DNA from 3 places in the Mesorhizobium sp. M0496 genome. Region 1 is predicted to be linked to each of the others. Evidence: predicted binding sites of a transcription regulator. Region 1 holds the regulator's gene; each other region holds the start of a gene.

Region 1 (10,371 bases):
TGCCGGATCCCGGCAAGGCGCCGCTTCAAGCGGATGTCTCCGCCTCCGTTCCAACTGCCGAAACCGGCAGGATCGTACGCGTTCGCCGGCAAATCGGCCGGATTTCGCTGCCTCGCCTGCGCTACAGCGTGGCCGCGGCCGCAGGGCTGGAACTCGACCGTGGCGTGGCCTTCCTGCTGGTGCCGGTCTGCCTGGCGAGCGGAGCGATCGGCTATTTTTCGCTGGCGGCGGAGCCGGACTTCGCAAAGCCTGTCGCAGTCGTCATCTTGGCGGGGCTCTGTGCGCTGATCTCGCGTTCCTGGCCGAGAACCCATTTGTGCTTCATGGCGGCGCTTTTGTGTGTGCTCGGGCTGCTCGCCGCAAAGGTCGAGACATGGCGCGCCGGCACACAGATGCTGGGTTCGGAAATCTCGACGCAGGTGACCGGCCGGATCGTCTCGGTCGACCGGATGGAGAGCGGCCGCATCCGGCTGACCATCGACGTGACGTCGACTGCAAGGCCGAAACTGCGCTATGCGCCGGAGAGGGTGCGGCTTTCGACACGAAAGATCCCGGCGGACATGACCGCCGGCTCCCTGATCACTGGATATGCCAGGCTGTTGCCGCCGACCGGGCCGGTGCGGCCGGACAGCTACGACTTCTCCTTCGACAGCTATTTTGCCGGCATCGGCGGCAGCGGGTTCTTTCTCGGCAATCCAAAACTCGTCGTCACCGACGACTATATGCCGCTGGCAGCCCGCCTTTCCTCGGGGATCGAAAAAGCCCGTGAAGCCATTGCCGATCACATCAGGGGCAGCGTCGGTGGCGCCGAAGGCGAGATCGCCGCGGCGCTGATCGTCGGCGTTCGCGCCGGCATCCCCGATGAAATCAACGAAGCGATGCGGCGCACCGGCATTTACCACATCATCTCTATTTCCGGACTGCACATGGCGTTGGTCGCCGGCACCATCATGGGTTTGCTGCGCGGCGCCTTCGCCCTGTTTCCGGATTTTTCCGCGCGTCGCCCGGTCAAGAAATACGCCGCCGCCGCCGCACTTTTCTCGATCGCCGCCTATCTCATCATTTCCGGGGTCGTCGTTGCCGCCGAGCGCAGTTTCATCATGCTGGCGGTGATGCTGATTGCAGTGCTGTTCGATCGAGCGGCGCTGACGATGCGCAATCTGGCGATCTCGGCGATCGCCGTCATTGTGGTGTCGCCGCACGAGGTGGTCGGCCCGAGTTTCCAGATGTCCTTCGCCGCGACCGCCGCACTCGTCGGCGCCTACGCCGGCTGGGCGGATCATCGTGCAGGAAAGGCGAGACCACCGCCGCCAAAGCGATCGCTGCCCAGTTTCCTGACGCGAAAATTCCTGCTGGCGGCGGGCGGCCTTTCCATGACTTCCATCATCGCCGGCGGCGCCACGGCGCTGTTTGCCATTTGGCATTTTCAGCGTGTGTCGCCGCTCAGCCTGTTCGCCAATCTGGCCATCATGCCCATCGTGACAGTCGTCATGTTTCTGGCCGTCGCCAGCGCGTTGCTGATGCCGTTTGGGTTGGACTGGCCGGCCCTCTACCTGATGGGCAAGGGACTTACGCTGATGATCGCCATATCGGGCTGGATCTCCGAGCGTTCGCCTGTCGATGCGGTCGGACTGATTTCTCAGCAGTCTGTCCTGCTGGTGGCGATTGCCCTGGTCATCGCGACGATGGCGACGACATGGCTGCGGCTCGCGGCTCTTCCCTTCGCGCTTGCCGGCCTGCTGACCGTCTCGGATACGCGCACACCCGACGTGCTGATCTCGGAGGACGCAAGGCTGGTTGCGTTGCCGATCGGCGGTGGCGAACTTGCCGTCAGCCGCGCGCGCCCGAACGAATTCACCGTCGACAACTGGAAACGCGCGCTGACATCCGAAACCATCGTCATGCCGGAGGTGTTCAACGAAGGCGATGGCCAATTCGACGTCAGGGATGCCGCTGAAATGCCGCCGGGAGCGCCGTTCTATTGCACATCAGGCGTTTGTCTCGCCAGGCATCCGTCCGGTGCATTCATTGCCTATGTCGAGGATCGAAAGGACACCTGGAAAGCCTGTGGTTTCGCCGACCTGATCGTCATCAATGACGCGACGGCCTATGACGCCTGTCACAACCCACTGGTTCTCGTCATCACCAAACGGCAACTGGCTCGCAAAGGCAGTGCTGCCGTCTTCTTCGATCGCCAATCGGCGACCACGCCAGCGACAATCAGCTTCGCCGTGGACAGGCCATATCGGCCCTGGCATGTACAACGCAAATTCTCGCGTGAGGCGAGGGGACTGCCGCCCTTCCAGAGACCCGAGAAGCCAGCGGCTAAACCGCAGCCGCCTCAGTAGCGGCGGATCAAACCGACGAGCTTGCCTTGCACCTTGACCCTGTCGGGTCCGAAAATCCGGGTTTCATAGGCCGGATTGGCGGCTTCGAGAGCAATCGAGGCGCCCTTGCGGCGGAACCGCTTCAGCGTCGCTTCCTCTTCATCCACCAGCGCCACGATGATCTCGCCGGGGCTGGCCGTATCGGCATTGCGGATGATGACGGTATCGCCGTCGAAGATGCCGGCCTCGATCATCGAGTCACCCTTGACCTCCAGGGCATAGTGCTCGCCGCCCATGATCATGTCCGGCGGCACCGAGATCGAATGCGTCTGGTGCTGGATGGCATCGATCGGCACACCGGCGGCGATACGACCCATCACCGGGATCGACACGGCGGAGACCACGTCGTCGTCATTGCCGGCCGAAGGCATCCGCGAAGACGCCGGCTTGATCTGTCGGCCAACGCCGCCCTGACCGAGACTAGTCTGACCAAGACTGCCCTGGATGACGCTTGGCGAGAACTTTTTCGCCGCGTTGAGGCCGGGCGCGATCGAGTCCGGCAACCGCAGCACTTCCAGCGCGCGTGCCCGGTTGGGCAGTCGGCGAATGAAGCCGCGCTCTTCCAGAGCCGTGATCAACCGATGAATTCCGGATTTGGAGGCAAGGTCGAGCGCCTCCTTCATCTCGTCGAAGGATGGCGGAATGCCGCTTTCCTTCAGGCGTTCATGGATGAACATCAGCAGTTCGTGTTGCTTGCGTGTCAGCATGGCGGCCCCCAGGGTACCTAAAACCAGAATCAGAAAACAAACCCAGAACAAACACTATCTGTTCCAGTTGTGTTCCGCAACTGTTTAAAGTTTAATGAATTTATTAAGGGGATCGAAATTATTGGCAGCTCGCTGCCGGGCCTCGCCGACGACTGCATCCCGTCACAATGCGCTTGCCGGCATTGAAATTGTTATGGTTAATGGGCTGCCCGCCCATCCCTGGCCCAAGCTTGGCATGAGCTGCCCATGGATCCGCGACGGGGTATTCCCAGCCTTCTGTGCATTCGTCTGCCGTGAACGAAACGAAGCCAAAATGCCAACCTTGGTTAATTTGGTGATGCCAGTGCTGTCCACCAGCGGCGACCGGATTCGTGCGCTGGAAATTCGTCCCTCCGTCATCCCGCCAATAGGCAAGGGCGCGACAACAGTCGTCGGGACGGCTGCGTCAGGTAACGGCCTCCTTGACGGCGAAACGCTGGTCCTTCCATGCACCCGTGCGCAGAATGTCTTCCAGCACCTCAACCGCCAGCCACACATCCTTGTAGCCGACATAGAGTGGCGTGAAGCCGAAACGGATGGTCGATGGCGCGCGGAAGTCACCGATCACCCCCCGCTCGATCAGCGCCCGCATGATTTGATAGCCATGATCGTGAAGGAACGACACCTGGCTGCCGCGCCTGGTCGCGTCGCGGGTGCTCTCCAGCGTGAGACCATAGGCGCCGCACTTCGCTTCGACGAGCTGGATGAACAGTTCGGTCAGCGCGACGCTTTTCTTTCGCAATTCCGCCATGTCGACGTCGTTCCAGATGGCAAGCGCACCTTTGAGCGCCCGCATCGATAGGACCGGCTGCGTGCCGCACAGAAAGCGGCGGATGCCGGTGCCGGCCACATAACCCCGTTCGAAGGCAAAGGGCCGTGCATGCCCCCACCAGCCGCTGAGTGGCTGGCTGATCTCGCCATGGTGGCGCTGGGCGGCATAGATGAAGGCCGGCGCGCCCGGCCCCCCGTTGAGGTACTTGTAGGTGCAGCCGACAGCGAAATCGGCATTTGCGCGGTCGAGCTCGACCGGCAGAGCGCCCGCGGTGTGGCAGAGATCCCAGACGATCAGCGCTCCGGCCGCATGAGCCTTGCGCGTCAGCGCCGCCATGTCGCGCAGTTCACCCGATTTGTAATTGACGTGGTTGACCAGTACCACCGCGACGCTTTCGTCGATCAGTTCTTCAATGGTTGGTGCGTCGACGCCCGCGAGACGCAGCAAGGCGCCATCCCGGGTCGAGGCCACGCCTTCGGCGATGTACAGGTCGGTCGGAAAACTGTCGCCCTCGGCGACGATGGCCAACCGGCCGGGCCGCATCTCCATCGCCGCATGCAACACCTTGTAGATGTTGGTCGACGTCGTATCGCAGACGACGGTCTGGCCGGCCGCGGCTCCGATCAGGCGTCCAAGCTGATCGCCGAGTTCGATCGGCATCTCGAACCATCCGGCCGTATTCCAGGCCCGGATGAGATCCTGGGCCCATTCCTTGGTAGCCGCCTGCTGCAGCTCGCCGAAAACGGCATGCGACGCTGCCCCGAGAGAATTGCCGTCGAGATAGATCACCCCCTCCGGCAGAATGAAACGATCGCGCATGGCGCGCAGCGGATCCGTGGCATCCATCGCTTCGATCGCAGCGAGATCAGGAATTCCACCCATGGTCAGTCAATCCTCGGTTGTTCGCGAAGGGTTTTCCGCCACAAGCGCGTCCCCTCGGTATGCCTGTTCTCATTTCGATGATGTCAGAGCCGGGTGCGGACCGTCCACAGCTCCGGAAACAGCACGACCTCAAGCATCTTCTTGAGGTACGATGCACCCGACGTGCCGCCGGTGCCGCGTTTCAGGCCGATGATGCGCTCGACCGTGGTGACGTGGTTGAAGCGCCAGCGGCGGAAATAATCCTCGAAGTCGACCAGCTTCTCGGCCAGTTCGTAGAACATCCAGTAGCGCTGCGGGTCGCGGTAGATGGTCTGCCAGGCGACCAGGACCTCTTCATTCTCGGTTCGTGTCTCACGCCAGTCCGTGCGCCTGGCGTCGGCACCGATGTCGAATCCGTTGCGCGCCAAAAGCAGCAGCGCTTCGTCGTAGAGCGATGGTTCGGCCAGGATTGCCTCCAGCTTCCCGCTGAGATCCGGCCGATGCTTGTGCGGCCCGAGCATGGCGAGGTTGCGGTTGCCGGCCATGAATTCGATGGCACGATACTGCCAGGACTGGAAACCCGAAGACTGGCCGAGCGCGTCGCGGAACTCGGTGTATTCGCTGGGCGTCATCGTCCGCAGCACATCCCAGGCGTTGTTCAGCTGCTCGAAGATGCGGGCAACGCGCGACAGCATCTTGAAGCTCGGCTCGAGCCGATCGGCGCGGATGGAACGGATCGCCGCGCCGATCTCGTGCAGAGCGAGCTTCATCCAGAGTTCAGAGGTCTGGTGCTGGATGATGAACAGCATCTCGTCATGCGCCGACGACAGCGGCGTCTGGGCCTCCAGCACTTTCTCCAGGTGCAGATAGTCGCTGTAGGACATGCGCTCCTTGAACGACATCTGTGCGCCTTCGGACGCCGGATCGTAGGGCTCGCTCAATTGATTTTCTCCGTGCGCAGCCGGAAGCGCTGGATCTTGCCGGTCTGGGTCTTGGGCAGGGCGGCGATGAATTTCACCGATCGCGGGTATTTATAGGGTGCGATCGTTGCCTTGACATGGTCCTGCAGGCGCTTGGTGGTCAACGCGTCAGGCGCGACGCCCTGCACCAGCACGACATGCGCCTCGACGATCTGGCCGCGCCCGGCATCGTCCGCGCCGATCACCGCGCATTCGGCGACGTCCGGATGCGACAGCAGTGCCGCCTCGACCTCAGGCCCGGCGATGTTGTAGCCGGCGCTGACGATCATGTCGTCGGAGCGCGCGGCGAAATGAAAGAAGCCGTCTTCGTCCTGGGTGAAAGTGTCGCCGGTGAGGTTCCAGCCGTCGCGGACGTATTCCTTCTGCCTGTCATCGGCCATGTAGCGGCAGCCGGTCGGCCCGCGCACCGCCAGCCTGCCGGTCGCGCCGCGCGGCACCTCCCGCATCTCATCATCGACGATGCGCGCCTCGTAACCGCCCACCGGCTTGCCGGTCGACGCGGGCTTCATGTCGCCAAAACGGTTGGAGATGAAGATGTGCAGCATTTCGGTGGCGCCGATGCCGTCGAGAATCGGCTTGCCGGTTTTTTGCGTCCACTCCTCGAAAACCGGAGCGGGCAAGGTCTCGCCGGCCGAAACGGCGACGCGCAGCGATGACAGGTCGGCCCCTTCATCCATGGCCTTCAGCATGGCGCGGTAGGCGGTCGGCGCGGTGAAGGAGACGGTCGCCTTATAGGTCTCGATGATGTGGATCATGTTGGGCGGCGTCGCCTGTTCCAGCAGCGTCGCCGCGGCACCGAAGCGCAGCGGGAAAATGGCGAGCCCGCCAAGGCCGAAGGTGAAGGCCAGCGGCGGCGAGCCGACGAAGATGTCGTCCGGCGTTACCTGGAGGATTTCGCGGGCGTAGGCGTCGGCGATGATCAGGAGATCACGGTGGAAATGCATCGTCGCCTTCGGCACGCCTGTCGTGCCCGAGGTGAAGCCGAGAAGCGCGACATCGTCGCGGCCGGTGTCGACGGCGGTGAAGGTAACCGACTTGTCGAGAGCGGCACGGTCGAGTTCGGCATCATGGTTGGCGGTGCCGTCGAAGCCGATGACCTGTTTGAGGAACGCGCTGCCCTTGACGCAGGCGGTCATCTCATCCATCAGCCTGGTATCGCAGAGCGCGACGGTGATTTCCGCCTTGTCGACGATCTTGGCAAGCTCGCCGGCGCGCAGCATCGGCATGGTGTTGACAACCACGGCGCCGACCTTGGTGGCGGCCAGCCAGCAGGCGACCATGGCGGGGTTGTTGGCGGAGCGGATCAACACCCGGTTGCCCGGCTTGACGCCGTAATTCTCGACCAGCGCGTGGGCCAGCCTGTTCGTCCAGTCGGACAGTTCCTTGTAGGTGCGGCGGCGGCCATTGCCGATCAGCGCGGTGTGGTCACCGAGGCCCTTCTCGACCAGCCTGTCGGTCAGTTCGACGCCGGCATTGAGACGTTCGGGATAGTGAAAGCCGTCGAGCAGGAAATCCGGCCATTGCTCCGGAGGCGGCAGGTGATCGCGTGTGAATGTGTCGATATGCGCTGAAGGCCCAAGCATGTCGCCGCTATCCCGTCTGCTGCCTGGCCAGTGCGCGAGGCGTCTGGCCGGTGTGGTGGAGAAGGTGTCCTACTTTTCCCGAGGAGGCTTCTGCCAGTCGCACCTTGCTCAGACGTCGCCACTCGAAAGGGCTGATGTCTGCAGGTTTGGGGCAGCACAGCGGACCTCCCATTTTGTCGGCTGTTCGTCATGGCAGGATCGCACCAGTCGAAATTTGTTTCAAGCCTAAAATGTTTTGGCTCTGAAGCATTGACGCACGGCATTGCGCTGGCCATTGCTAGCTCAGAAGCGATGCCGTTTTGGTGGAGGGCGCAGATGTTCGAACGTCACGTTGTCGATTGGGACGATGCCTATGCCAATGGCGCGAACATCGCCGGTAGCGACCGCTGGCCGGCCGCGTGGGCTGAGCCGGCGCAAGCATTTCGTGATGCGCTCTCGGTGGAGGGCCGGGCACAGTTCGACATCGCCTATGGTGACGGGCGGCGCAATCGGCTTGATCTTTTCCTTCCCACTGCCGCGCCCAAGGGGCTGGTGGTGGTCATCCATGGCGGTTACTGGCTGGAGACCGACAAGAGTTTGTGGTCGCACCTCGCCAATGGCGCGGTCAGCAGCGGCTTTGCCGTGGCGATGCCGTCCTACACGCTGTGCCCGGACATACGCATTGCCGGTATAGTCGGGGAAATCGGCGCGGCTATCGGCAAGGCAGCGGCAATGATCGACGGGCCGCTGATGCTGACCGGACATTCGGCCGGCGGCCATCTCGCCACTCGAATGGTGACGATATCAACGCCTCTGGCGGCCGATGTGGCGCGGCGCATACGCCATGTCGTTTCGATTTCAGGCCTCCACGACCTGCGTCCGCTCATGCGCACCGGGATGAACAAGGCACTGGCAATCGACGAAGAGGAGGCGCTGGCTGAAAGTCCGGCGCTGCTGCGACCCATGGACGGCGCCCGCATCACCTGCTGGGCCGGTGGTGGCGAGCGCGCCGAGTTTCTTCGCCAGAACGCGCTGCTTGCCAACATTTGGACCGGCCTCGGCGCGGCGACCAGCACCGTCGTCGAGCCCGACCGGCATCATTTCGACATCGTCAACGGGCTTGCCGATCCGGCGCATCCGCTGACACGGGCCTTGATCTCGGAGTAACCAATTTAAATTTTCACAGCTTTATTAAAGGCTTGCCAGAACTTCTTCAGCGCAGCATCAGAACGCTGCAAGCTTCGCCTGCGGCCGCAGCGGGGGCAAACGGCGCCCGCACGATCAGTCCATTGGCGTCGGCCAGCATTCTCAGCATCGAGGAATCCTGGATGCCGAACGGCGTCGCCACCAGCGCGCCGTCATCTTCCCTGACCACGGCACGCACATAGTCCTGGCGCAGATCATTGGCCGGCATTGCGGCGCGCAATCGCGCCGGACGAATGTCCGGGCGATGATCGCGGCCACCGAGCCGCGCCAGCAGCGGCTTCAGGAACAGCTGCGAGCAGACCAGGCTTGCCACTGGGTTGCCGGGCAGGCCGATGCATCTGATGTCGCCGAGGCGGCCGAACATCAGCGGCTTGCCGGGGCGCATGGCGATCTTCCAGAAGCCGAGCGTCATGCCTTCGCCGGTCAGCACGTCATGGATCAGGTCGTGATCACCAACCGAGGCACCACCCAGCGTGACTATGACATCCGCGCCGGCAGTGACCGCCTTTTTCACCAAGGCAGCAATCGCGTCCTTGCGGTCGGCGGCTATGCCGAGATCGAGCGCGCGGGCGCCGACCGATTGTGCTGTCGCGGCAACGCCATAGGCATTGGATGAGATGATCTGGTCCGGCCCAAGTTCGCTGCCGGGCGGCAACAATTCATCGCCGGTGGCGATGATGGCGACCAGCGGCCGTTTTACCACGCTGACCCGTGGGTGGTTCGCCGATGCCGCGAGCGACAGCGCCGCCGGGTCGAGCACGCGGCCTATTTCCAGCAGAACATCGCCTTTCGAAAAGTCGAGGCCGATGCGGCGGATGTTACGCCATTCCGCCGTCGGTTCGATCACTTCGATGTCGCCGCCGCCGAGATCCCGGACATTTTCCTGGATGACGATGGTGTCGGCGCCTTCAGGCAACGGCGCGCCGGTGAAGATGCGCACGGCCTGGGCCTGGCCGACCGTGCCATCAAAGCCACGCCCGGCCGGTGCCATGCCGATCACCGAAAGTCTCGACGGCACCGAAGTCACATCGACAGCGCGGACTGCGTAGCCATCCATGGCGGAAGCGTTGAAGGGCGGCTGGGTACGCAACGCAACAAGCGGTTCCGCCAGCACGCGATCCACAGCCTCGAACAGGGGAACGCTTTCGCCGGCCAAAGGTGCCGCACCCTCGAGCAGGCGCTCGAGCGCGTCGGCGATTGGAACCAGCGCCATCAGGCGCCAGCCTTGTACGCGCCCGACTTGCCGCCGGTCTTTTCGACCAGTCGAATGCCGGAGATGACCATGGCGCGGTCCACCGCCTTGGCCATATCGTAGATGGTCAGGCAGGCGACCGAAGCGGCGGTCAGCGCTTCCATCTCCACGCCTGTCTTGCCGGTGACGCGCGCCAGTGCCGTGACCTTCAGGCCGGGCAGAGCATGGTCCGGCTCGATGTCGACGGAAACCTTGGTCAGAAGCAGCGGATGGCAGAGCGGGATCAGGTCATGCGTCTTCTTCGCCGCCATGATGCCGGCGATGCGCGCGGTGCCGAGCACGTCGCCCTTCTTGGCGTTGCCGGCGAGGATCATTTTCAAGGTCTCGGGCCGCATCGCGACAAAGCCTTCGGCGATCGCCGTGCGTGTCGTCTCCGCCTTGTCGCCGACATCGACCATGTTGGCCTCGCCCTGCGCGCCGAGATGGGTGAGGCCTGATGTCATCGTCAGATCGCCTCGGCCAAAGCCTTGCCTGTCAGCAGCAGGCGGGTCGCCGTGGTGACGTCCCGTTGCCGCATCAGGCTCTCGCCGACCAGAAAGGTGCCGATATCGCTCTTTTGCAGCCTGAGGCAATCGTCATGCGAGAAGATGCCGCTCTCGCTGATC
Region 2 (10,371 bases), on a different contig from region 1:
CCAGACGCCGACGAGCACGAACAGCCAGAAGGCACTCCGCGTGAACTGGATGAGATCGAGCAGTTTCAAAAGGTCGATCAGCGATAGCCAGTAGTCGATGACCGGGTTGGCGGCGCCGAACAGCGCCAGGAAGACCGCGCCCAGCGTCAGTGGCATCACCCAGACGGCGATCGCCGCCAGGCGGACGCGGCGCCGGCCGAACCGCCGCGCTGTCTTGCGCCAGCGGATGAAGTCGTTGGCGAAACGGAACGGCGCCGCCAGCAGGAACAGTGCGACCTAGCCGGCAATGCGGGCGATGCGGTGACGCAGCCGCCCGCTCAGCGAAAGCGCGAAAACGATCAAGGTCGCCAGCGCGATCGACACTGAGAGGGCGCTGACATTCTCGGCCAGCGGCAGCAGCGCGACAAGCAAGGCGATGGGCTTGAGCCAGATCCTGCCGTCGCTGAAGGCCGCTGGGTGCACGGCGACGATCGCGGCGGCAATCAGGAGGGCGAACAGGAAAACCGTGATACCGGCGGGTTGGCCGTAGAACAGAAAATCCGCCAATGCGACCAGCAGGATGGCGACACCGAAGCGGCTGCAATAGCGCGGCGCGGCGGCGAACAGCGATGTCATGATCTGGTTTTCCTGACGGCTTCCAGCCGGATTGCCGGCGGGCTCTTGCGGGCGAAGGGGATGAGGATCGCTGAAGGGTTCGCGCGCGGCGGATCGGCCAGCCACCAGCCCTCGCAGCGCAGTCGGTAAGGCACGGACCAATAGGGTTTTGCTCGCTTTTGCATGCCGCCTGTCTCGCAGGACGGCGGGGAGACGGTGCGGCGGATGCGAGGAGGTTTTCCGCAAGCGTGTGCAGTTTTCGTGCAGGGCCAAAGCTGCCAATCTCCCCCCTTGTGGGGGAGATGCCCGGCAGGGCAGAGGGGGGCGTGAAGGAACGCCAACCTCGGTCACTGAGCGACCGCTGAGAGCGGCCTGAGGGCACATTACAATCAATGAGAGGTCGGCAGGACAGCGCCCCCCTCTGTCTTGCCGGACATCTCCCCCACGAGGGGGGAGATCGAGCCTTCATCCGCGTGCTTGCCTCGACCAACCACACGCGGCATAGATTTGAGATGACCGAAACCTATCGCCCGCGCCGCTCGGTGCTCTACGTCCCGGCCTCCAACGACAAGGCGCTAGCCAAGATCGCGCAGCTTCCCTGCGACGCAATCATCATCGACCTCGAAGACGCCGTCGCACCGGCCGACAAGATTGCCGCCCGCGAAAAACTGGCGGGCATTTTGGCCAAACGTCCGGTTGCCAACGATATTGGCCGCCGCTGCGAGATGATCGTGCGCGTCAACGCGCTGTCCAGCGAATGGGGCGCCGACGATCTGCTTGCCATGGCCAAATGCGAGCCTGACGGCCTCCTGCTGCCCAAGGTCGACAGGCCGCGCGACATTCTGGAAGTGGGCGACGTGCTCGACGACAATTTTGCTCCCGATGCGGTGAAACTATGGGCGATGATCGAGACGCCCAAGGCCATGCTCAACATCGGCGCCATTGCCGAGCTTGGCCGCGATCCGGCCTCGCGGCTTGACTGTTTCGTTGCCGGAACGAATGATCTGGTCAAGGAGACCGGCGTGCTGGTCACACCTGACCGGCGCTATCTCGTGCCCTGGCTGATGCAGATGCTGCTGGCCGCGCGCGCCGGCGGCCTCGACATGCTCGACGGCGTCTCCAACGATTTCCGCGATCTCGACGTCTTTGCCCGCGAATGCGCGGAAGCCGCCGCCAGGGGGTTCGACGGCAAAACGCTTATCCACCCTGCCCAGATCGAAGCCGCCAATCGAGCCTTTGCACCGTCGCCCGAGGCGGTGGCCGAGGCGCGCTCGGTGAAAGAAGCCTTCGCGCTTTCCGAAAATGCCGGCAAAGGGGTGATTGCGCTGAACGGAAGAATGATCGAGCGGCTGCACCTGGCGCAGGCCGAAAAATTGCTGGCGAAGGCAGCCGCCATCGGCGCATGATATCAGCCCTGTGCTTGCAGGCTACTCACGACAGGAACCAACCCGATGAAACTCTACCGCTTTCTGACCGGCCCGGACGACGCCAGCTTTTGCCACAAGGTGACGGCGGCGCTGAACAAGGGCTGGCACCTGTTCGGCTCGCCGACCTATGCCTTCGACAAGAAGGCCAAGACCATGTGCTGCGGCCAGGCCGTCGTGAAAGATATCGACGGGCAGGAATACGGGCCGGACACCAAGCTCAGCGACTGGTAGCCGGCGCTCGCATCCACAGCCACCCGGCCAGCCAGGCGATCGCTGCCGCAAGCGTCACCAAGCCCAGGTCAAGAGCCAATTCCGGCACGAACGCCCGGAGCGCGATAGGCGCCGCGCCAATGAAATAGAGAGCGAGTGGAATGCGCGGCACACCTCTTGCAACGACAAGAGAGATTACAAACGCCAGCGTCCCAACCAGAAAAAGAACTGAACTGAGGACCAGAGCCAGTCCGAGAGGACCGGCGCGCAGCTCGATGATGGTCGTCAACGGAAGCTTCGAAAATACGAGATTGATCACCACTTCCACACCGACCAAACTTGCCAATGCAACGAAGTTGATGACAAACCCGATCGTGCCGAACAGGCCCGCGCGCCGGCCAAACGCAAGAAACAGGCCTACGACAAGACCAAGCGCCAATATCTCGGCGATTGGCGCAAGAAGTTGCGTCAGATCGGTGGTCGCGATGAGCGCGCTGCGTTTGGCCGCGTTGACAAGAAGAATAAGCGCGCTCCCCACCCCGGCGACGGCGGCAAGCCGATAAAGCGTAGCGCTGGGCACAGCCGCGCTCGACTGGACAGCCGTGGAATTCTCCTTGTGCTGAGGTTCTTCAGCTGAACCGTGAAGCGAAATGAGCGATTGCGGACGGCAGGGTTCGGCGGTTGTGGCGAGCATGTTCGTCTCCTCATCTGGAAAAACGGCAGCCGCGAAGACCGCAGGCCTGTTCCGATCCCATTCGTAATCACCGCTTACATTCTCCTGCCGGGGTTGTAAACGGTGATTACATAAATTGCGGAATCATGCTATGGACGCGTGAAGCAGTTCTACGGAACAAAGGGAAAGAGATGGCAGAAGCCAAGACGCCTCGCCGCACCAGCTACCACCATGGCAATTTGCGGGACACGTTGATCGATGCTGCAATTCGACTTGTCGAGGAAGGCGGCCCCGACAATGTGAGCGTGCGTGAAGCCGCAAAGCGGGCCGGCGTTTCCCCCGGCGCGCCTTTCCGGCATTTTCAATCGAAAACGGCGCTACTGACCGCGGTCGCCGAACAGGCCATGAGCCGGCTGACAGAGGCCGTCGCCAATGCACTTTCAGAAGTCGACAGCGCGGATCCCATCGTGGCCTTCGAAGCAATCGGACAAGGCTATCTGGAATGGGCGATTGCCAATCCCACGCATTTCCAGGTCATTAGTTCCCGAACGCTGATTGATTTCGACGCCTCGGACAGTCTTCGGGGTCAGAATGAAGCCATTCGCCGAAAAATGATCGACCTGCTGACCCAGGCGCAACAACAGGGTCGGTTGGCCGCGAATAATACGGACTTCGATCATCTGGTTCTTGCCGCTCGTGCATTTGTCTATGGCTTGGCACGAATGGTGGTCGATGGTCATTTTGCGCAGTGGCATCCGTCCGAGCCGCCATCGCTCGCCCTGCGCAAGGCGCTGCATCTTTTCATCAGCCGGATGACCAACCTGTCTGAAGCGAAACCTCAGAGGCCCTTGCCGCCGCTGAGTTCTGGACCGACTCGATAGGAATGGACAATGACGTCCTTTTCGTTGATGCGGTGGCCAACCAATGGGCGGGGTGGAACATGCCTACCTGCGGCAAGTGGCTCAATGCTCGCTGACTATAGCACTGCAAACCCCACCACTGATCAGGCAGCCTCGGCGATATCAAGACGCACTGTAAGTCCGGCCTGTGCGGCAAGGTTGATCAACGTGTCCAGACTGAAATTCGCGATCCTGCCCCGCAGGAGGTCGCTAAGGCGTGGCCGGGTGATTCCGAGCCGGTTGGCTGCTTCGGCCTGGGTAACGTTCCAGCTCCGCACCCGCTGTTCAATCGCGATCAGCAAGTTGGAGCGCATAGTCATATTGGCGGCCTCGGCCGGAGTATCTTCCAGCGCGTCCCACACGTTTTCAAAGCTCTGACGTTCCATCGTCACGCCTCCCTTCGTCATCCTAGGGCGTAGCAGTCGCAAAGCGACTGCGGAGACCCTAGGATCCATGCCGTTACCTCCGCCGAGGGGCATAGCGGATCAGGATTCTCGCCGAACCGGATGGTAAGCTTTCAGTCCTGCACCGACGGAGCACTGTACCAACATCACGGCATGGATCCTAGGGTCTGCGCTGCGTCGCTCCGCTCCTTGCTCCGCCCTAGGATGACGAAGGTGTGGGGCTACTCCGCCGCCTCTTCGATCTTCTCCATATCATCGTCCGACAGGCCAAAATGGTGGCCGATCTCGTGGATCAGCACGTGGGTGACGATGTCGCCCAGCGTTTCCTCGTTCTCGGACCAGTAGTCGAGGATGGCGCGGCGGTAGAGCGTGATGCGGTTCGGGCCTTCGCCGGTCTGCGGATTCCAGCGCTCGGCGATGCCGCGTCCTTCGAACAGGCCGAGCAGGTCGAAGGGCGTTTCCAGCGACAGATCGTCCATGATCTCGTCGGTCGGGAACTCGGCGATCTGGATGACGATCTCGCCGGTCAGCTTGCGAAAATCCTCCGGCAGATGGGCATAGGCCTCCAGCGCCAGGAACTCCATTTCGTCCATCGAGGGCGAGAGTTCGTCGTGCCAGGTGCGGGTCTTGTAGATGCGAGCCATGCTTTGTCCTTTGATCCCGGGCATATAGGCTTTCGCGCAGGACTCGGCAAATGACTGGCGGCCGCACGCCTCGGACAAACCCACACGACAGGAATAAATTCCCCATGACTCAGCTTGACTCTTGGGAGGCTCTCTGGAATCTATAAGAACATAACAGGAACAATTGTGAGTGGAAGCTGACCGTCATGGCGATGACCGCCGTGGCGCGGGAAACTGTTTTTGCCCTGCGCCGCCAGATCGCGAAAATCGAGGGAACGCTGCCGGAGCGCCTGCAGGCGCCGGCCGCAGCGACCCCTGATGCTGACGCCAGCACGGGTGTCACGCCCAATACCGATCTCACAATCGTCCGCCGTGGCGTTGCCGCGGCTTTGCCGGATGCGTACCTGCCCATCGGCGTCGGGCGGCTCGATGCCGCTTTGAGCGGCGGCCTGCCGAAGGCAGCCTTGAGCGAAATCCATGGCACGCAAACCCGCGATGCCGGGGCTGTCGCCGGCTTCGCTCTGTCGCTCACCAGCCTGATCCTCAAGCGGACGCCAGAGCTGCCGGTGCTGTGGATCGGCACCACGGAAATCTTCCGCGAAGCCGGCTTTCCCTACGCCAGGGGGCTTCATGCCTCGTTCGGCATCCAGCCGGAACAATTGCTGTTTTCCGAGGCGCCCCGACTTGTCGATGCGCTGTGGGTCGCCGAGGAGGCTGCCCGGATGACGGCACTCGCCGCCGTCATCTTGGAAATTCGCGGCAATCCGCGGCGGCTGGACCTGACCGCGACGCGCCGGCTGCATGCGCGGGCTCAAGGTGCAGGCCGGCCGGTGTTCCTGCTGCGGCAGGCGGCCGAGCCCGAGCCGACGGCGGCCCCCGTCCGGCTCATCGTCTCGTCGGCGCCGGCGGTACCGCGCGACACCATCGCCGGGCCGCTCGCCGGCTCGATCGGCCACCCGGCCTTCACCCTCACCATCGGCAAGAGCCGCACGGCCTTGCCTGGACAATTCACACTGGAGTGGAACCCCGATGAACGCGCATTCGACGAAAGAACGAGCGACGAAGGAAGGGGCGAGGAAAGAGAGCGGGCAAAGAATCCTGTCCCTGTGGTTTCCCTATCTGGCCGTGGAAAGGATCCTGCGGCAGCGTCTGGGGCGGTCCTGGCGTTCCCGGCCGTCGGATCACCTGCCGCCATCTCACCCACCGCTCGTGATCAGCCATCGCGACCGCAACGCGCAGCGCATCTCGGCCCTCGACGAGCGGGCTGAAGCATTGCACCTGAAGCGCGACATGGGCATTGCCGATGCGCGCGCCATGCATCCGTCGATCGACATCGTCGAGGCCGATCCGGAGGCCGACCGGCGTCTGCTCGAAGGTCTTGCCGACTGGTGCGACCGCTACACACCGCTGGTGGCGCTGGACGGGGCAGACGGCCTGTTTCTCGACGTCACCGGCTGCACCCACCTGTTCGGCGGCGAACGCGCCATGCTCGACGACATCCTGTCGCGCTTTTTCCATCAGGGTTTCGACGTCCGCGCCGGGCTTGCCGCGACACCGGGAGCAGCCTGGGCAGCGGCACGGTTTGCCGGTGACCGCATCGTCGATGGCGGCGAGGAGGAAGCGCTGCTGGCACCCCTGCCGCTGGCCGCACTGCGCATCGAGCCGGCAACCCGCGCCAGCCTGGAAAGCGTCGGCCTGCGCACGGCGGGCGCCGTCATGGCGGCACCGCGCGCGCCGCTCGCCCGCCGCTTCGGCGCCCTGCTGCTCCTGCGCCTCGACCAGGCGCTTGGCCGCCTCGACGAGGCGGTGTCGCCGCGCCTTCCCGTCGCGCCGCTTTCGGTCGAACGCCATCTGGCCGAGCCCGTCACCTTGACCGAGGACATCGAACGGCTGGTTGGCATGCTGGCGGCGACCTTGAAGACCGATCTCGAGCGTCGCGGCGAGGGCGCCAGGACACTGGCGCTGCTGCTCTTCCGGGTCGATGGCGCCGTTAGCCGCATCGCTCTCGGCACCTCGCGGCCGCTGCGCGAACCCCGACTGATCCAGAAATTGTTCCATGAGCGACTGGCTGCGCTCGAACAGGATATCGATGCCGGCTACGGCTTCGATCTGGTGCGGCTCTCGGTGCTGACATCAGCCGCTTTCGACATGCAGCAGGCCGATCTTGCCGGCGAGGTGATAGACGACGGCGCCGATATCGCGCTGTTCGCCGACCGCATCCGTGCCCGGCTCGGCGAAAGCGCGGTCCTGCAACCGGTTGCCGTCGAGAGCCATCTGCCGGAGCGCGCCGTCGCCACGATCCCCTTCACTGAAGCCCCGCGCCGGACCACGCCGCCGAAAAGGCCGGACAGGCTGCAAGCGCCGATGACTATCTTTCCGCCGGAACGGCCGATCCGGCTGTTCCGCTCGCCCGAACCCATCGACGTGCCGGCCACCGAAATGCCGGAAGGACCGCCGCTGAACTTCCGCTGGCGCCGCGCACTCTACCGGGTGACGCGGGCCGAGGGGCCGGAACGCATCGCGGCGGAATGGTGGCGCGAGGCGCCGAGCGACGAGGCGGCATCGACGCGCGACTATTTCCGTATCGAGGATGCCGACGGACGCCGCTACTGGCTCTATAGGCAAGGCCTTTACGGCGGCGCCTCGCAGGTGCCGCCGCGCTGGTTCCTGCATGGTGTCTTCGCATGAACGCGCTGACCGTCATCCCCTATGCCGAGTTCGGCATCCAGTCGAATTTCTCCTTCCTGCGCGGCGCCTCCAAGCCGGAGGAGCTGGTGGTCGCCGCCAAGCTTCTCGGCTTCTCCGCGATCGGGCTTGCCGACCGCAACACGGTGGCCGGCGTGGTGCGTGCCTGGCAGCAGGCCAAGGTGGAAAAGCTTTCCTACCATCCAGGCTGCCGGCTGGTTTTCGGCGACGGTACGCCGGACATTCTCGCCTATCCCAGGGATCGCAAGGGCTGGGGGCATCTGTGCCGCATGCTGACCCAGGCCAATCTGCGCGAGGAGAACGAAAAAGGCGCCACCCTTCTCCAGCGCGACGACCTGCTCGAATGGGGCGACCTCCTGTCGCTGGCGGCCCTGCCCGATCTGTCGGCGGGGGCGCAAAACAGTCTCGCCTTGCTTCGAGACCTCAAGCATCGTTTCGGTCGGAACCTGCGGCTTGGCGTTTCGCCTGACTATGCCGGCAATGACCGTTTCCGGATCGAGCAGGTGGCGGCGTTTGCCGAGAGTGCCGGCATCCCGCTGATGGCGACCAACGACGTTCTCTACCACACGGCCGAACGGCGCCCGCTGCAGGACGTGCTGACCGCGATCCGCCTCAACACACCCGTCGCCGAGGTCGGGCTGCAACTGGCCGCCAATGCCGAGCGCCATCTGAAGCCGCCAATGGAGATGGCGCGCCTGTTCCGCAGGCATCCGCAGGCGCTGGCCGAGACCTTGCGGTTTGCGCAGGAGCTGACTTTTTCGTTGAGCGACCTCCAGTACAATTACCCCGACGAGCCGACGGAATCGGGTCTCGGGCCGCAGGCCGAGCTGGAAAGGCTGGCGCGAGAGGGGGCTGCCGAGCGTTATCCCGCAGGTGTGCCCGCTTCGGTGACCAAGCGCATCGCGGAAGAGCTCGCTCTGATCGAGCGCCTCAACTACGCCCGCTATTTCCTGACCGTCTACGACATCGTCAAGTTTGCCCGCAGCCAGGACATTCTCTGCCAGGGGCGCGGCTCGGCCGCCAATTCGATCGTCTGCTTCTGCATCGGCATCACCGAAGTCGGGCCGGACAGGATCGACACGCTTTTCGAGCGCTTCATCTCCGAGGAGAGGAACGAGCCGCCGGATATCGATGTCGATTTCGAGCATGAGCGACGCGAAGAGGTGATGCAGTACATCTATACGAAGTACAGCACCAAGCGCACCGCACTGGCCGCCGCCGTCATCAGCTACCGCGGCCGTTCGGCGCTGCGCGAAGTCTCCAAGGCAATGGGCCTGTCGGAGGATGTCAGGGGGTCATTGTCCGGTTCGATCTGGGGCTGGTCGACCTCGGAACTCGGCGAGAAGGAAGCTCGCGCCGGCGGCCTCGACCGCACCGATCCGGTGTCGCAGCATGTATTGGAACGCGCCAACGAGATCATGGGTTTTCCCCGCCACCTGTCGCAGCATGTCGGCGGCTTCGTCATCACCAGGGACCGGCTCGACGAGATCGTGCCCATCGTCAAGACGGCGATGGACGAGCGCAAGATGGTCGAATGGGACAAGGACGATCTCGACGCGGTGAAGATCCTGAAAGTGGACGTGCTGGCGCTTGGCATGCTGACCTGCCTGAAACGCGCCTTCACCTTGCTGGAGGAGCACTATCCCAATGCACGGGATAAATATGGCCGGCCCTATGTGCTGGCCACGTTGCCGCCCGAGGATAGAAATGTCTACGACATGATCTGCCGCGCCGACACGCTCGGCGTCTTCCAGATTGAATCCCGCGCCCAGATGTCGATGCTGCCGCGTCTCCGGCCACGCGAATTCTACGACCTCGTCATCGAGGTGGCGATCGTCCGGCCGGGCCCGATCCAGGGCGACATGGTCCACCCCTATCTGCGCCGTCGACAGGGCAAGGAGAAGGCCGAGTATCAGAAGGCGGAATTGAAGGAGATTCTCGGCAAGACGCTGGGCGTACCGCTGTTCCAGGAACAGGCGATGAAAATCGCCATCGTCGCCGGCGGTTTCCGGCCGGGCGAGGCCGATGAACTGCGCCGCGCCATGGCCACCTTCAAACGCACCGGCACGATCGGCAATTATCGCCGGCGTATGATCGACGGCATGGTTGGCAAGGGATACACCAAGGACTTCGCCGAGCGCTGCTTCAAGCAGATCGAGGGCTTTGGCGAATACGGCTTTCCCGAAAGCCACGCCGCCTCCTTCGCGCTGCTGGTCTATGCCTCCTGCTGGTTCAAGACCTTCTATCCCGACGTGTTCTGCGCCGCGATCCTGAATTCGCAGCCGATGGGATTTTACCAGCCGGCCCAGCTGGTGCGCGACGCGCGCGACCATGGCGTCGACATTCGCGACGTCGACGTCAATTTCTCGGTCTGGGACTGCACGCTGGAGAAAGCGCCTTTCGATCCGGCCCGCATCCTCGCGCGCCATGCCGAGATGCGCGGCGTCATCGAGACGGATCATGCACTGCGGCTCGGCTTCAGGCAGATCAAGGGCCTGTCCAAGGAGCGCATGGATCTGTTCGTCGACCGGCGCGGCGACGGCTATATGTCCGTCAGGGACGTCTGGCTGCGCTCCGGTCTCGATGTCGACGAGATCGAGAGGCTGGCGCAAGCCGATGCCTTCCGTTCGCTTGGTCTTGATCGTCGCGAAGCCTTGTGGGCGGTGCGCGCGCTCGACGGCAAGAGCGCCGCCGAAAGGCTGCCGCTGTTCGACCAACCGGCGCTCCGCCTGCGCGAGCTGGAGCCCGAGACGAAGCTACCGAAAATGCCGCTCGGCGAGCATGTCATCCACGACTACCGCTCGCTCGGCCTGTCGCTGAAGGCGCATCCGGTCG
Region 3 (10,371 bases), on a different contig from region 1:
TCGTCTGTTTCGCTCATCCCCACTGCGGGGCAATCTGCGGCAAAACCAGAGAAGAAAGCGTTACTTGGGCTGAGACAGGCGGTTCCGTGCCTCCTGACCTGCCACCTCTGCCCTCTCGCTTTTCGATTGGCCGGCAAGAACCGGAGTTTTGCCCGCGCCGGATCGTCCTAGTCATGGCTCCAGGTCGTCGGCCAATCCGATGATCGCGTTGCAGAGACAAAGAGGACCTCCCAATGACTAGCCAAGAAGACAATAAGGCCGTCGTCGTCAGATGGTTCACCGACTTCTGGGGTGAAACCTGCGACCTGTCCGTCGTCGACGACATTGCCGCGCCCGACATGCTGCTGAAATATTCGCTGCACGAGCCGCGCCGCGGCCGCGACGACATCAAGGCCTTCATGACCGACTTCCGCGCCGCCTTCCCGGACCTCAATTTCTGGGCCACGGCCGACCTGATCGCCGAGGGCGACTATGTCGTTGGCCAGTGGGAGGGCGGCGGCACGCACACCGGCCCGGCCTTCAGCGATTTCCTCGTCGGTTCGCTGCCCGCCGCCACCGGCCGCACCATGCGCTTCACCGGAACCACCGTGCTGAAGGTGGTCGACGGCAGGATCGTCGAGGAGATCGGCCTCGACGACGGCGTCGCCGCTCTCACCCAGCTCGGCCTGATCAAAACCGCCTGATCGAGCCGCATGATTGAAAAGGGGCCATCGCCGCCCAGGGGACGGCCCCTTTTTGGATCGTGATCGGAGCTTGACGACAAGCAGCCTGCAATCGTTGGAAGCCGGAGCATCCCGACTTTCGCGGGAGAGCGGCCAGGCGGCATTGGCGCCGCCTGGCTTCATAGCTTGCTGGCCCGGCGCTTACTGGCTCGGCGCTTACTGGCTCGGCGCCGTCGCGTGCTCGCATGACACTTTCGGGTTCATGTCGGCGAAAGTGCCGGTCGGGTTGCCCTTCCAGGCCCAGACATGCAGTTCGTAGAATTCACCCAGCCCATAGCGGTTGGGCGCGCTGTTGAAGTTGAACAGCTGGCCGTCCAACGATGCCGGCCCCTTCGAGGAGATGTATTCGACCGCCACCAGTTGCATCGTTCCGTCGGCCATCGGCTCGTACATCACGGCTTCGGGACGGGCGATGTCGATCTTGTCGTCCTTCAGATACTGGCCGTTGACATAGTGAATGCCCATGGCGCCGCCGGTGACGCCGCTGGCGCAGGGAATGGGCGCATAGCCCTCCGATGTAGCGGCCTTGACGTCGAGAAACCGGCTGTTGGCGGCCCGCACCTTGTCGGCCAGCGGATTGGGGACGGACGCAAGCGCGGCCGCTTGCTGATGCGCCTGTGCGAAGCTGGTGCAGACGGCCAGCATGGCCCCTGCCATGAGAAGTCTGTTGCGAAAGTTCGATATCATCTTCATTCCATTCTTCTTGAAAAAGCCCAGCTGGCCGGCCGCCGAAAATACGGAGGCCCGGCGGGCAAGCGCTGTGGCTGTTGTTGCTTGGAGATCCCGAAAACGATGCCAGGGATGCCGGTCATCCCTTCGGCAGATACGGGATCGTTCCGGCCAGATCGGTGTTGTCGATCATCTGGAAACGGCTGTCGCTGCCGCCCTGACGGGCCGAAACGAAGGGCGCATAGGCCGGATCGTTGGTGAAGGCTCGGGCCGCCGCTTCCGACGGGAATGCCATGAGGGCGATCAGCGTGGTGTCGAGCGGCTTGCCTTCGAGCGTTTTCACATTGCCGCTGCGCGACAGATATCTGCCGCCATGCTTGTGGACGAGGTCATGCACCGACGCGGCATAGGCCGGCACCCACTGCGGGTCGTTAATCTTGATGTCTGCGATAACGTAAGCGGTCATGATAGTCTCCTGGTTGCGGTGCACAGGAGCATCCCGTGCAACCTGCCAAAGGGCTCGCATGGCAAGGCGCTCGCCAACCAGTCCGCGATCTGTACTGGGGTAGTACAGTTTCCGTACTGGCCGCCTCATTCATGAGGGCCTAATGTTCGGCCCAAGTTGGAAGGAGAGGCGCAATAATGACCCAGCACGGATACAAACAGTTCTGCCCGCTATCGATGGCCGCCGAGGTGCTGTGCACCCGCTGGACGATGGTGCTGATGCGCGAACTGGTGGCGGGTTCGACCCGCTTCAACGACCTGCGCCGCGGCGTCCCCAAAATGTCGCCAACCCTTCTGTCGCAACGGCTGAAGGAGCTTGAGATCGCCGGTATCGTCGAACGCGGCGAGGTTCAGGGCGAGAAGGGGATCTTCGATTATCGGTTGACGGAGGCCGGCCGGGACCTGCGCCCGGTCGTCGAGGCGATGGGCTTCTGGGGGCAGAAATGGGTCGAGTCCCGGCTGTCGCTCAAGAACCTCGATCCGTCGTTGCTGATGTGGGACATGCGGCGCAATTTGAACCCCTCGCCGCTGCCCGAGGGGCGCACGGTGATACAATTTCTGTATCAGGACCTGCCGGCGTCCAAACGGTCGTGGTGGCTGATCGTCGAGAAGCACGGCGAGGTCGATCTGTGCTGGTACGATCCGGGCTTCGACGTCGACCTCTACGTCTCGACCGACCTGCACACGATGACGGCGATCTGGATGGGATTGCTGACCGTCGAGAAGGCCGGCGCGAAGGTCGCCCTGACCGGCGACCAGGCCATCGGCAGGAAGATGCAAACCTGGCTCGGGCTCAGCCCGTTCGCGATCGAACCCAAGCGGGCGGCGTAGGAACGGATGCTTCAATCGGATAGTACTTGTCCTCATAAGCCTCGATCAGAGTTGCGAGAACATCGAAGCGATCACCATCGAGAGAGCCGACCTCCGGCTCATTCTCGAATTAGTAGCGCGACAAGACCTGCGAGTGGCTATAGGTCCTTGTCTGTCGGGTTAAAGACCTTCCGGGCTTTCAAATCGCCCCAGTAAAAGGTCAAGGCCAGCAATGCTGGAAAACCGATGCCGCCGACAACAAACAGCGCGATTCGGCCAAACCACCGGTAAGCTAAAACCCCGACAAAGCAGAGGATCATGGTTCCTATGAAACTGCTAAAGGGCGCTGGCATCATGGACAGTTCGTAGCAGAACTTCGGTCAGCGGTCATCCGGGTTTGTCAAAGGGATAATCGCCAATGTGATTTCGGCGAGCGCCCAATCGTAGTCGGCTTCGGTCTCAACGGGTCGAATGTTTTCCATCACACCTTCTCCAGATCAATCTCGTCATACTCTTTGTGCATCCCGACGAATAGGGCTGCATCCTCCTGACAGTTGGCAGGAAACGGGTGGCGGGGCCGGCTTTTGGCGGCTTCAATGCGGCCATGTTCATCACCCTGGCCAAGAATCTGAAATCCGCGCCGCTGCCGGTCGCCGACGATCCGCGCTGGGCGCGCATTGTCGCCCGCGACAAGTCTGCCGACGGCGAGTTCTGGTATTCGGTGGCGACGACCGGCGTCTATTGCCGGCCTTCCTGCCCGTCGCGGCGCGCCAACCCCAGGAATGTGCAGTTGCACGGCACGCTGGAACAGGCCAGGGCGACCGGTTTCCGCCCGTGCCGGCGCTGCAATCCGGACGGCCCTTCGCTCGAGGCCGGCAACGCCGCGATGGTCGCCGACGCCTGCCGCAGGATCGAGCAGAGCGAGGAAGAACCGTCGCTCGGTGAGCTGGCGGACGCCGCCGGCCGCAGCGCCGGCTATTTCCACCGCATCTTCAAGGCCGTCACCGGGCTGACGCCGAAGGAGTATGCCGCCGCGCACCGCGCCGCCAGGGTCCGCCGGGGCCTGGAAGACGGCGCCAGCGTGACGACGGCGATCTACGATGCCGGCTTCAATTCGAGCGGGCGTTTCTACGAGAAATCGACCGGCATGCTCGGCATGACGCCGACGCGCTATCGCGCCGGCGGCACCCATGAGAAGATCCGCTTCGCCGTCGGCGAATCCTCGCTCGGCACCATCCTGGTCGCCTCGAGCCAAAAGGGCGTCGCTTCGATCCTGCTCGGCGACGATCCCGACGCGCTGGTGCGCGACCTGCAGGACCGTTTCCCCAAGGCGCGCCTGATCGGCGGCGACCGTGACTACGAGGCGCTGGTCGCCCGCGTCGTCGGTTTCGTGGAAGCGCCGGCACTCGGCCTCGACCTGCCGCTCGACGTGCGCGGCACCGCCTTCCAGCAGCGCGTCTGGCAGGCCCTGCAGGACATCCCCATCGGCCGCACGGTTTCCTATGCCGAGATCGCGCAGCGCATCGGCACGCCAAAGGCGGCCCGCGCCATCGCCGCCGCCTGCGCCGCCAACAATCTCGCCGTCGCCATTCCTTGCCATCGTGTGATCCGCAGGGATGGCGCGCTATCCGGCTACGCCTGGGGCGCAGAGCGCAAGCGCGCGTTGCTCGACCGTGAGGCGGCCGTCGGATCGAGCGTGGTGAGGACACCCACGTACCGGTCTTCGCGGGCCTGACGAGGACCCGCGATGCGCGCGATGGCAAGCTCTCCCGATGCGAACAGCCAAACCCAAGCTGCCGCCAGCCGCAGCATCCAAGACGCGAAATCACGGGTGATGGCCGCCATCGGCGAGCTTGTCGATGGCGGCAAAGCCGAGTGGAGCCGCACCGCGACCGGCGAGATCGAGTTGCGACTTTTGACCGGCGAGGTGTTCGTGCTTGGCGAGATATTCGTCACACGCGTCGAATGAGCACCATCAGCGCTCTACGGCGCCCCCCTCTGTCCTGCCGGACATCTCCCCCACTTGTGGGGAGATTGGCTGTCATCGCGGCCTTCGCCAATCTCCAACGTTTCAGGACGAGAGCCGGCGCCGGAACTGCCAATCTCCCTCCTTGTGGGGGAGATGTCCGGCAGGACAGAGGGGGGCGCCGTAGAGCACCTACCTTGGAGATTCGAATTTGAAAGCAAGCACCGGAGTGAGAGACGGAAGGCACACGGCTAGGTTCAGGCACAGACAAAGGAGTGAACGCAATGAACCTCATGCAAACTCAAATGGCCGCACCGGCGACCGTCCATGCCGCCCTCGACACCATAACCTACGCAATCGGGCAATCCGCAATCGGCAACATCCTGGTGGCGCGCAGCGATATCGGCGTCTGCGCCATCCTGATCGGCTCGGATTCCGACGCCCTGGAGCAGGACCTTGGCCATTGCTTCCCCGGCAAGATGCGGATCGAAGACGGGCCCGCCTTGCGCGATGATCTCGCGGCAATAGCGCGCTTCATCGAAGCGCCTGCCACCGGCCTCGACCTGGCGCTTGACATGCGCCACGGCACGCCATTCCAGCAACAGGTCTGGGCCGCGTTGCGCGCTATCCCGTGCGGCGCCACCATCACCTACACCGCACTGGCAGGCCGCCTCGGCCAACCGAATGGCGCCCGCGCCGTGGCGACCGCCTGTGCCGCCAACGCGATCGCGCTCGGCATTCCCTGCCACCGCGTTGTCCGCGCCGACGGCACGCTGTCGGGCTATCGCTGGGGCGTCGAGCGCAAGCGCGCCCTGCTCGACAAGGAGGCTACGATATGAACGCCCACGCCAAGGTTGCCACATCGGTGGTCGAAGCCGCCAAGACACGCGTCGCCGGTTACGACTGGCCGGCCCTAGCCGCCGAACTCGACGGCTTCGGCTGTGCGGTGATCGAAAAGCTGCTGTCGCCTGACGAGTGCCGCCGGATCGCCGGCCTCTATCCCGAGGAACGGCATTTCCGCAGCCACATCCATATGGCTAGGCACGGCTTCGGCAAGGGCGAGTACCGCTACTTCCGCTACCCCTTGCCCGACCTCTTGGGCGGCCTGCGCAGCGCGCTCTATCCCAGGCTGGCCGAGGTCGCCAACCGCTGGAATGAGCGCATGGGGCAAGCCATGCGCTACCCCGCTACGCATGCGGCGTTTCTCGAACAATGCCATGCCGCAGGCCAGACGCGGCCGACGCCGCTGCTGCTGCAATATGTGCCCGGCGACTTCAACTGCCTGCATCAGGACCTCTATGGCGACCTCGCCTTCCCGCTGCAGGTGGCGATCCTGCTCTCCGAGCCGGACCGGGATTTCACCGGCGGCGAGTTTGTGCTGACCGAACAGCGGCCGCGCATGCAGAGCCGGGTCGAGGTGGTGCCGCTGCGCCAGGGCGACGCCGTCGTCTTCGCCGTCCACAACCGGCCGGTGCAGGGAACCAAGGGCAATTACCGCGTCAATCTGCGCCACGGCGTCAGCCGCCTGCGCTCAGGCATGCGCCACACGGTCGGCATCATTTTTCATGATGCAAAGTGAGTGTTGTGAGGCGCTCTCTTCTCCTTGTTAGAGAAGGGCTGCCTCACCTTGCCCGTGCGTAACGGTTGACCACCATGCCGCAGGCATAGGCCTTCGAGCCGAGCAGCCGCAGGGTCTGGAAACCGCCCTGGTCGAAGATCCGGCGTCCGGCGCCCAGCACCGCCGGGTTGATGAACAGCTGGAACTCGTCGACCAGCCCGGCCGCGATCAGCGAGGAGGCGAAACCGGCACCGCCGAAGACGGCCATGTCACCGCCCTCGCCAGCCTTCAGCGCACCGATTTCGCGCGGCAGGTCGCCGCTGGCCACTGTCGTGCGCTCCCAGGCGGATTGCTTGAGCTTGTCGCTCAGCACCACCTTCCGGGCGTCGACGACGCGCTGCGCGAACGCATAGAAGGGATCGCGCGGAAATTTCTTCGCCGCACTACCCCAATGGGCTAGATAGCCCTCCTGCGCCATCTTGCGGCTGAGCAGGATGGTGTCGATGCCGGCGAAGACGGCGTTGAAGTCCTGCTTCAGCTCGTCGTCCCAGGCGCTCTCGTCACCCCATTCCCAGAGCTGCCAGGCATGGTCCTCATTGGCGCCGACAAAGCCGTCGACCGACATCTGCATCTGAAGGATCAATTTTCTCATCGTCATTCTCCTCGGGTTTGTGCGGATGCGGGCGAAACCATGGTTCGCTACGGCTTCGCCATTGGTTTACATTTGGAACCATTGACGCCAAGCCAAAAATGATGTCAATAGGAAAGTGATTTAAAAATGGAACCATAGATGTCGACGCGCGAAAAATCCGGCTGCCCGATCAACCTGTCGCTCGAACTCGTCGGCGACCGCTGGACGCTGCTCATCATCCGCGACCTGGTCTTCGCCGGGAAAAGGCACTTTCGCGAATTCCTGCAATCCGACGAAGGCATCTCATCGCGCACGCTGGCCGAGCGGCTGCAGACCCTTCAGGACGAAGGCATCCTCACCCGCAGCGACGACCCGACGCATGGGCTGAAGACGGTCTACCGGCTGACCGAGGCCGGCATCGACCTGCTGCCCGTACTGGCGACGCTCGGCGCCTGGGGCAGCAAACACCGCAAGGCCGACGATCATCTGGCGCGGATCGCCGAAGAGCTGGCGGCGGGCGGCGAGCCCGCTCTGGAGGCCATGAAGGCGGCGCTGCGGGCGGAGCATATTGTCTAGACAGTGGCGAATTCCGAGAGCAGCATTATTCTCTTCTGCAAGGTGAGTGCCGCCCCTCATTGCCCTGCCGGGCATTTCTCCCCGTAAACGGGGAGAAAGAAGCTGTCGCGGCGCCGATCCCTTTCCTGCGACGCCGCCAATTGGCGAAACGGTCGATGACAGCGTCCCTCGCCCCGTTTACGGGGAGAGGATGCCGGCAGGCAGGTGAGGGGCAGCGCTGCCGCCGCGATTTTGGGTGGCGTGATCATGTCCATCTTGACAATCACCCCCTTTTGTTCTCTATTCGTTCGCGTCTATCAGCAACTGCGGATGTGCCTTCGGGATGGAAACGACAGCCACCATCCTGCATGCCGATCTCGACGCCTTCTATGCCTCCGTCGAGCAATTGCTCGACCCGTCGCTGCGCGGCAAGCCGATCGCGGTGGGCGGCGGCGTGGTGCTCGCCGCCTCCTACGAGGCGCGCGCCTTCGGCGTGCGCGGCGGCATGCCGGGGCGCAAGGCGCGCGAACTCTGCCCGCAGCTGATCTTCGTCGGCGGCAATTTCAGCCACTACCAGCGGCTGGGCGATGCTGCGATCAAAGTGCTCGACGATTTCACCCCGCTGGTCGAGCGCATCTCCATCGACGAGGCCTTTGCCGATGTCGCCGGCTGCACGCATCTGTTCGGCTCTCCACAAGAGATCGCAACGATCATCCGCCGCCGGGTACGCGCCGAACTCGGCCTGCCGATCTCGATCGGCGTCGCCCGCACCAAGCATCTGGCCAAGATCGCCTCGCAGGTGGCCAAGCCCGACGGGTTGGTGGTGGTCGAGCCCGGCAGCGAGCTTGCTTTCCTGCACGATCTGCCCGTCGGGCTGATGTGGGGCGTCGGCCCGGCGACCAGGGCGCGGCTGGCCGAAATCGGCGTCGAGACCATCGGCCAGCTGGCCAGGACCCACAGCGGCGCGCTGACACGGCTGCTGGGTCCCGCCGTCGGCGAAAAGCTCGCCGCCCTGTCATGGAACCGCGACCCGCGAAAACTGGAGACGAAGCGCCGCGCGCACTCGGCCGGCGCGCAATCGGCGCTCGGCCTGAAGCCGGCGGTATCGCGGGTCATCGTGCCCACTCTGCTGCATCTGGCCGACCGCGTAGCCAGCCGGTTGCGCGCCAAGTCACGTCCCGGCCGCACGGTGACGGTGCGCGTGCGCTTTGCCGATCTGAGCGCCGTTACGCGCTCGATCACGCTTGAACAGCCGATCTCGGCGACAACGATGCTGGCCGAGATCGCCGGCGACCTGGTGCGCGGCGTGCTCGCCGACCACCCGCACGACAAAACGATCTCGCTGCTGGCGATCTCGGTCTCGCATCTCGAGGAAAGCTTCGAGCTGCAGCTCGAACTGCCCTTCGGCCTCGCCGATGAGAAACGCAGGCCCGGTACCAGGAAAGGCCTGGCACGCTTCGACGCCGACCGCGCCATCGACAAGATCCGCGAACGCTTCGGCAAACAGGCGGTCGGCTACGGCACGGTGGCGCTGGAAGCGGCGCGCTCGGTTCCGGATGAATTCAGGGAACTGGCCGAGAAGCAATTGTGAGCGGGAGACAGCGAGGCGCTATTGCGTCTCTTCACCGTCCCAGTAAAGCCTCACCGCCGCCATATCGAAAATACCGTCGCGCCGGCGCAAGGCGTCCACCGCCATCTTGTTGGAATCGGGATAGACGCAGACTTCATTGGGATTTCTTTCGCCGATCATCAAATAGCGGCATTGTCCGCTACCGCTGTTGAGGAAGGAATGGCCAACCGGCCGGCCGGCGGGAAAGCAGACATAGTCGCCAGCTTTCATCTCGTGGCGCTCCTCGCCAAGCAGCAGCGTCACCTGCCCTTCCAGGATCAGCGCGTGCTCTTCTTCCAGCATGTGGTAGTGCCGGGGCGCCAGGCGCATGCCGGACGCCGGCGCCTCGATCAGCATGCCGACGTGATAATCGGACCGGCCCAGAGCGGCATAGGTCAGATGCCTGGACCGGCCGCCGAACCGCGGGCCTTCGCCTTCGACCTTCCACTCGACAGCATCGCTAGCGATCGGCGGGATCGGCGCAACCGGGGCCTTGGTGACACCGGCCGTCACATCCGACGGCAACGGATCGCCGGCGGCAAGGCCGGTGTTCTCGCCGTCCCAGTAGGTTCGGATTGCCGCGAGGTCGAAGATCGCGCGGCTGCCTAGCGCGCGCACCAGCACCTTGTTGGAGGCGGTGTAGACGACAACTTCATTCGGGTTGCGCTCGCCGACGATGATGTAGCGGCACGGCGCGTCGCTGGTGTTGATCAGGCAATGCCCCGCCGCCGCGCCCGCCGGAAAGCAGATATAGTCGCCGGACTTCATGGCATAGGCGACGTCGCCGACATAAGCGGTGGGCATCCCTTCGAGGATGAAGACATGCTCTTCCTCGAGAATATGGTAATGCGCCGGCGAGGTCTGCTTGCCCGGCGGCAGTTCCTCGATCGCCACGCCGACATGATAGTTTTCGCCAAGGGCGGCCAGCGACAAATGCCGATAGCGCACGCCGAAGCGCGGCACATCGGACCATTCCGTCCACGGTACCTCATCCGATGCGAATGGCACGGGCGCTTTCTCGTCTGCCATTGGGGGCCTCCTGATCCTGTCGCCCTGCTCTCATCGCAAGCCGCAGGAGGGTCTACGACAGTACAAAGCTGCCAGCTTCAGGCATCATCGCCAAGCGGTGTTCGCCAGGCTCCTGACAAAGCCGGACAGAAGCTGCCCGTTTAACCCCTGATCGCCTTGCCGGCTTGCTGCAGCAGCTCGAACGCGGCGAAGCGCTTGGCATGCCAGCCGGCCAGCGTAGCGTCGGGATGATAGACCTCGCCGAGTTCCGACATGCCGGCCATGGCCGTCGCGACATCCTTGTAGGTTCCGGCGGCGACAGCGCCCAGCATCGCCGAG

Evidence for each region. Region 1 encodes LexA, which represses DNA repair genes until DNA is damaged. Its sites were predicted from a motif close to TGTTCNNNNTGTGTTCNG; they were not measured.
Region 2: NKI73_RS18545 (ImuA family protein) is a predicted target of LexA. The motif match lies at 4,996-5,013, and genes of this name have one in related genera.
Region 3: dinB (DNA polymerase IV) is a predicted target of LexA. The motif match lies at 7,710-7,727, and genes of this name have one in related genera.

Annotation. Positions count from the first base shown of each region.
Region 1 is NZ_JAMYRC010000003.1:50,441-60,811, reverse strand. Features, by position in the region: gene NKI73_RS05150 (ComEC/Rec2 family competence protein) at 1-2,348, shown strand, start outside; gene lexA (transcriptional repressor LexA) at 2,342-3,094, opposite strand; gene kynU (kynureninase) at 3,540-4,787, opposite strand; gene kynA (tryptophan 2,3-dioxygenase) at 4,871-5,707, opposite strand; gene NKI73_RS05130 (AMP-binding protein) at 5,704-7,329, opposite strand; gene NKI73_RS05125 (hormone-sensitive lipase) at 7,645-8,475, shown strand; gene NKI73_RS05120 (molybdopterin molybdotransferase MoeA) at 8,522-9,727, opposite strand; gene moaC (cyclic pyranopterin monophosphate synthase MoaC) at 9,727-10,209, opposite strand; gene trpC (indole-3-glycerol phosphate synthase TrpC) at 10,212-10,371, opposite strand, start outside.
Region 2 is NZ_JAMYRC010000021.1:48,252-58,622, reverse strand. Features, by position in the region: gene NKI73_RS18590 (DUF4153 domain-containing protein) at 1-228, opposite strand, end outside; gene NKI73_RS18585 (hypothetical protein) at 277-615, opposite strand; gene NKI73_RS18580 (hypothetical protein) at 612-779, opposite strand; gene NKI73_RS18575 (HpcH/HpaI aldolase/citrate lyase family protein) at 1,107-2,000, shown strand; gene NKI73_RS18570 (DUF1737 domain-containing protein) at 2,046-2,252, shown strand; gene NKI73_RS18565 (hypothetical protein) at 2,239-2,925, opposite strand; gene NKI73_RS18560 (TetR/AcrR family transcriptional regulator) at 3,096-3,785, shown strand; gene NKI73_RS18555 (helix-turn-helix domain-containing protein) at 3,908-4,189, opposite strand; gene NKI73_RS18550 (metallopeptidase family protein) at 4,429-4,851, opposite strand; gene NKI73_RS18545 (ImuA family protein) at 5,037-6,098, shown strand; gene NKI73_RS18540 (DUF6504 family protein) at 6,040-7,518, shown strand; gene NKI73_RS18535 (error-prone DNA polymerase) at 7,515-10,371, shown strand, end outside.
Region 3 is NZ_JAMYRC010000038.1:42,537-52,907, forward strand. Features, by position in the region: gene NKI73_RS26100 (EAL domain-containing protein) at 1-1, opposite strand, end outside; gene NKI73_RS26105 (ester cyclase) at 234-683, shown strand; gene NKI73_RS26110 (hypothetical protein) at 879-1,415, opposite strand; gene NKI73_RS26115 (DUF1330 domain-containing protein) at 1,531-1,857, opposite strand; gene NKI73_RS26120 (winged helix-turn-helix transcriptional regulator) at 2,034-2,726, shown strand; gene NKI73_RS26125 (hypothetical protein) at 2,864-3,061, opposite strand; gene ada (bifunctional DNA-binding transcriptional regulator/O6-methylguanine-DNA methyltransferase Ada) at 3,310-4,440, shown strand; gene NKI73_RS26135 (hypothetical protein) at 4,540-4,674, shown strand; gene NKI73_RS26140 (methylated-DNA--[protein]-cysteine S-methyltransferase) at 4,956-5,510, shown strand; gene NKI73_RS26145 (2OG-Fe(II) oxygenase) at 5,507-6,250, shown strand; gene NKI73_RS26150 (dihydrofolate reductase family protein) at 6,294-6,881, opposite strand; gene NKI73_RS26155 (winged helix-turn-helix transcriptional regulator) at 7,020-7,436, shown strand; gene dinB (DNA polymerase IV) at 7,759-9,006, shown strand; gene NKI73_RS26165 (cupin domain-containing protein) at 9,025-10,053, opposite strand; gene NKI73_RS26170 (FGGY-family carbohydrate kinase) at 10,194-10,371, opposite strand, start outside.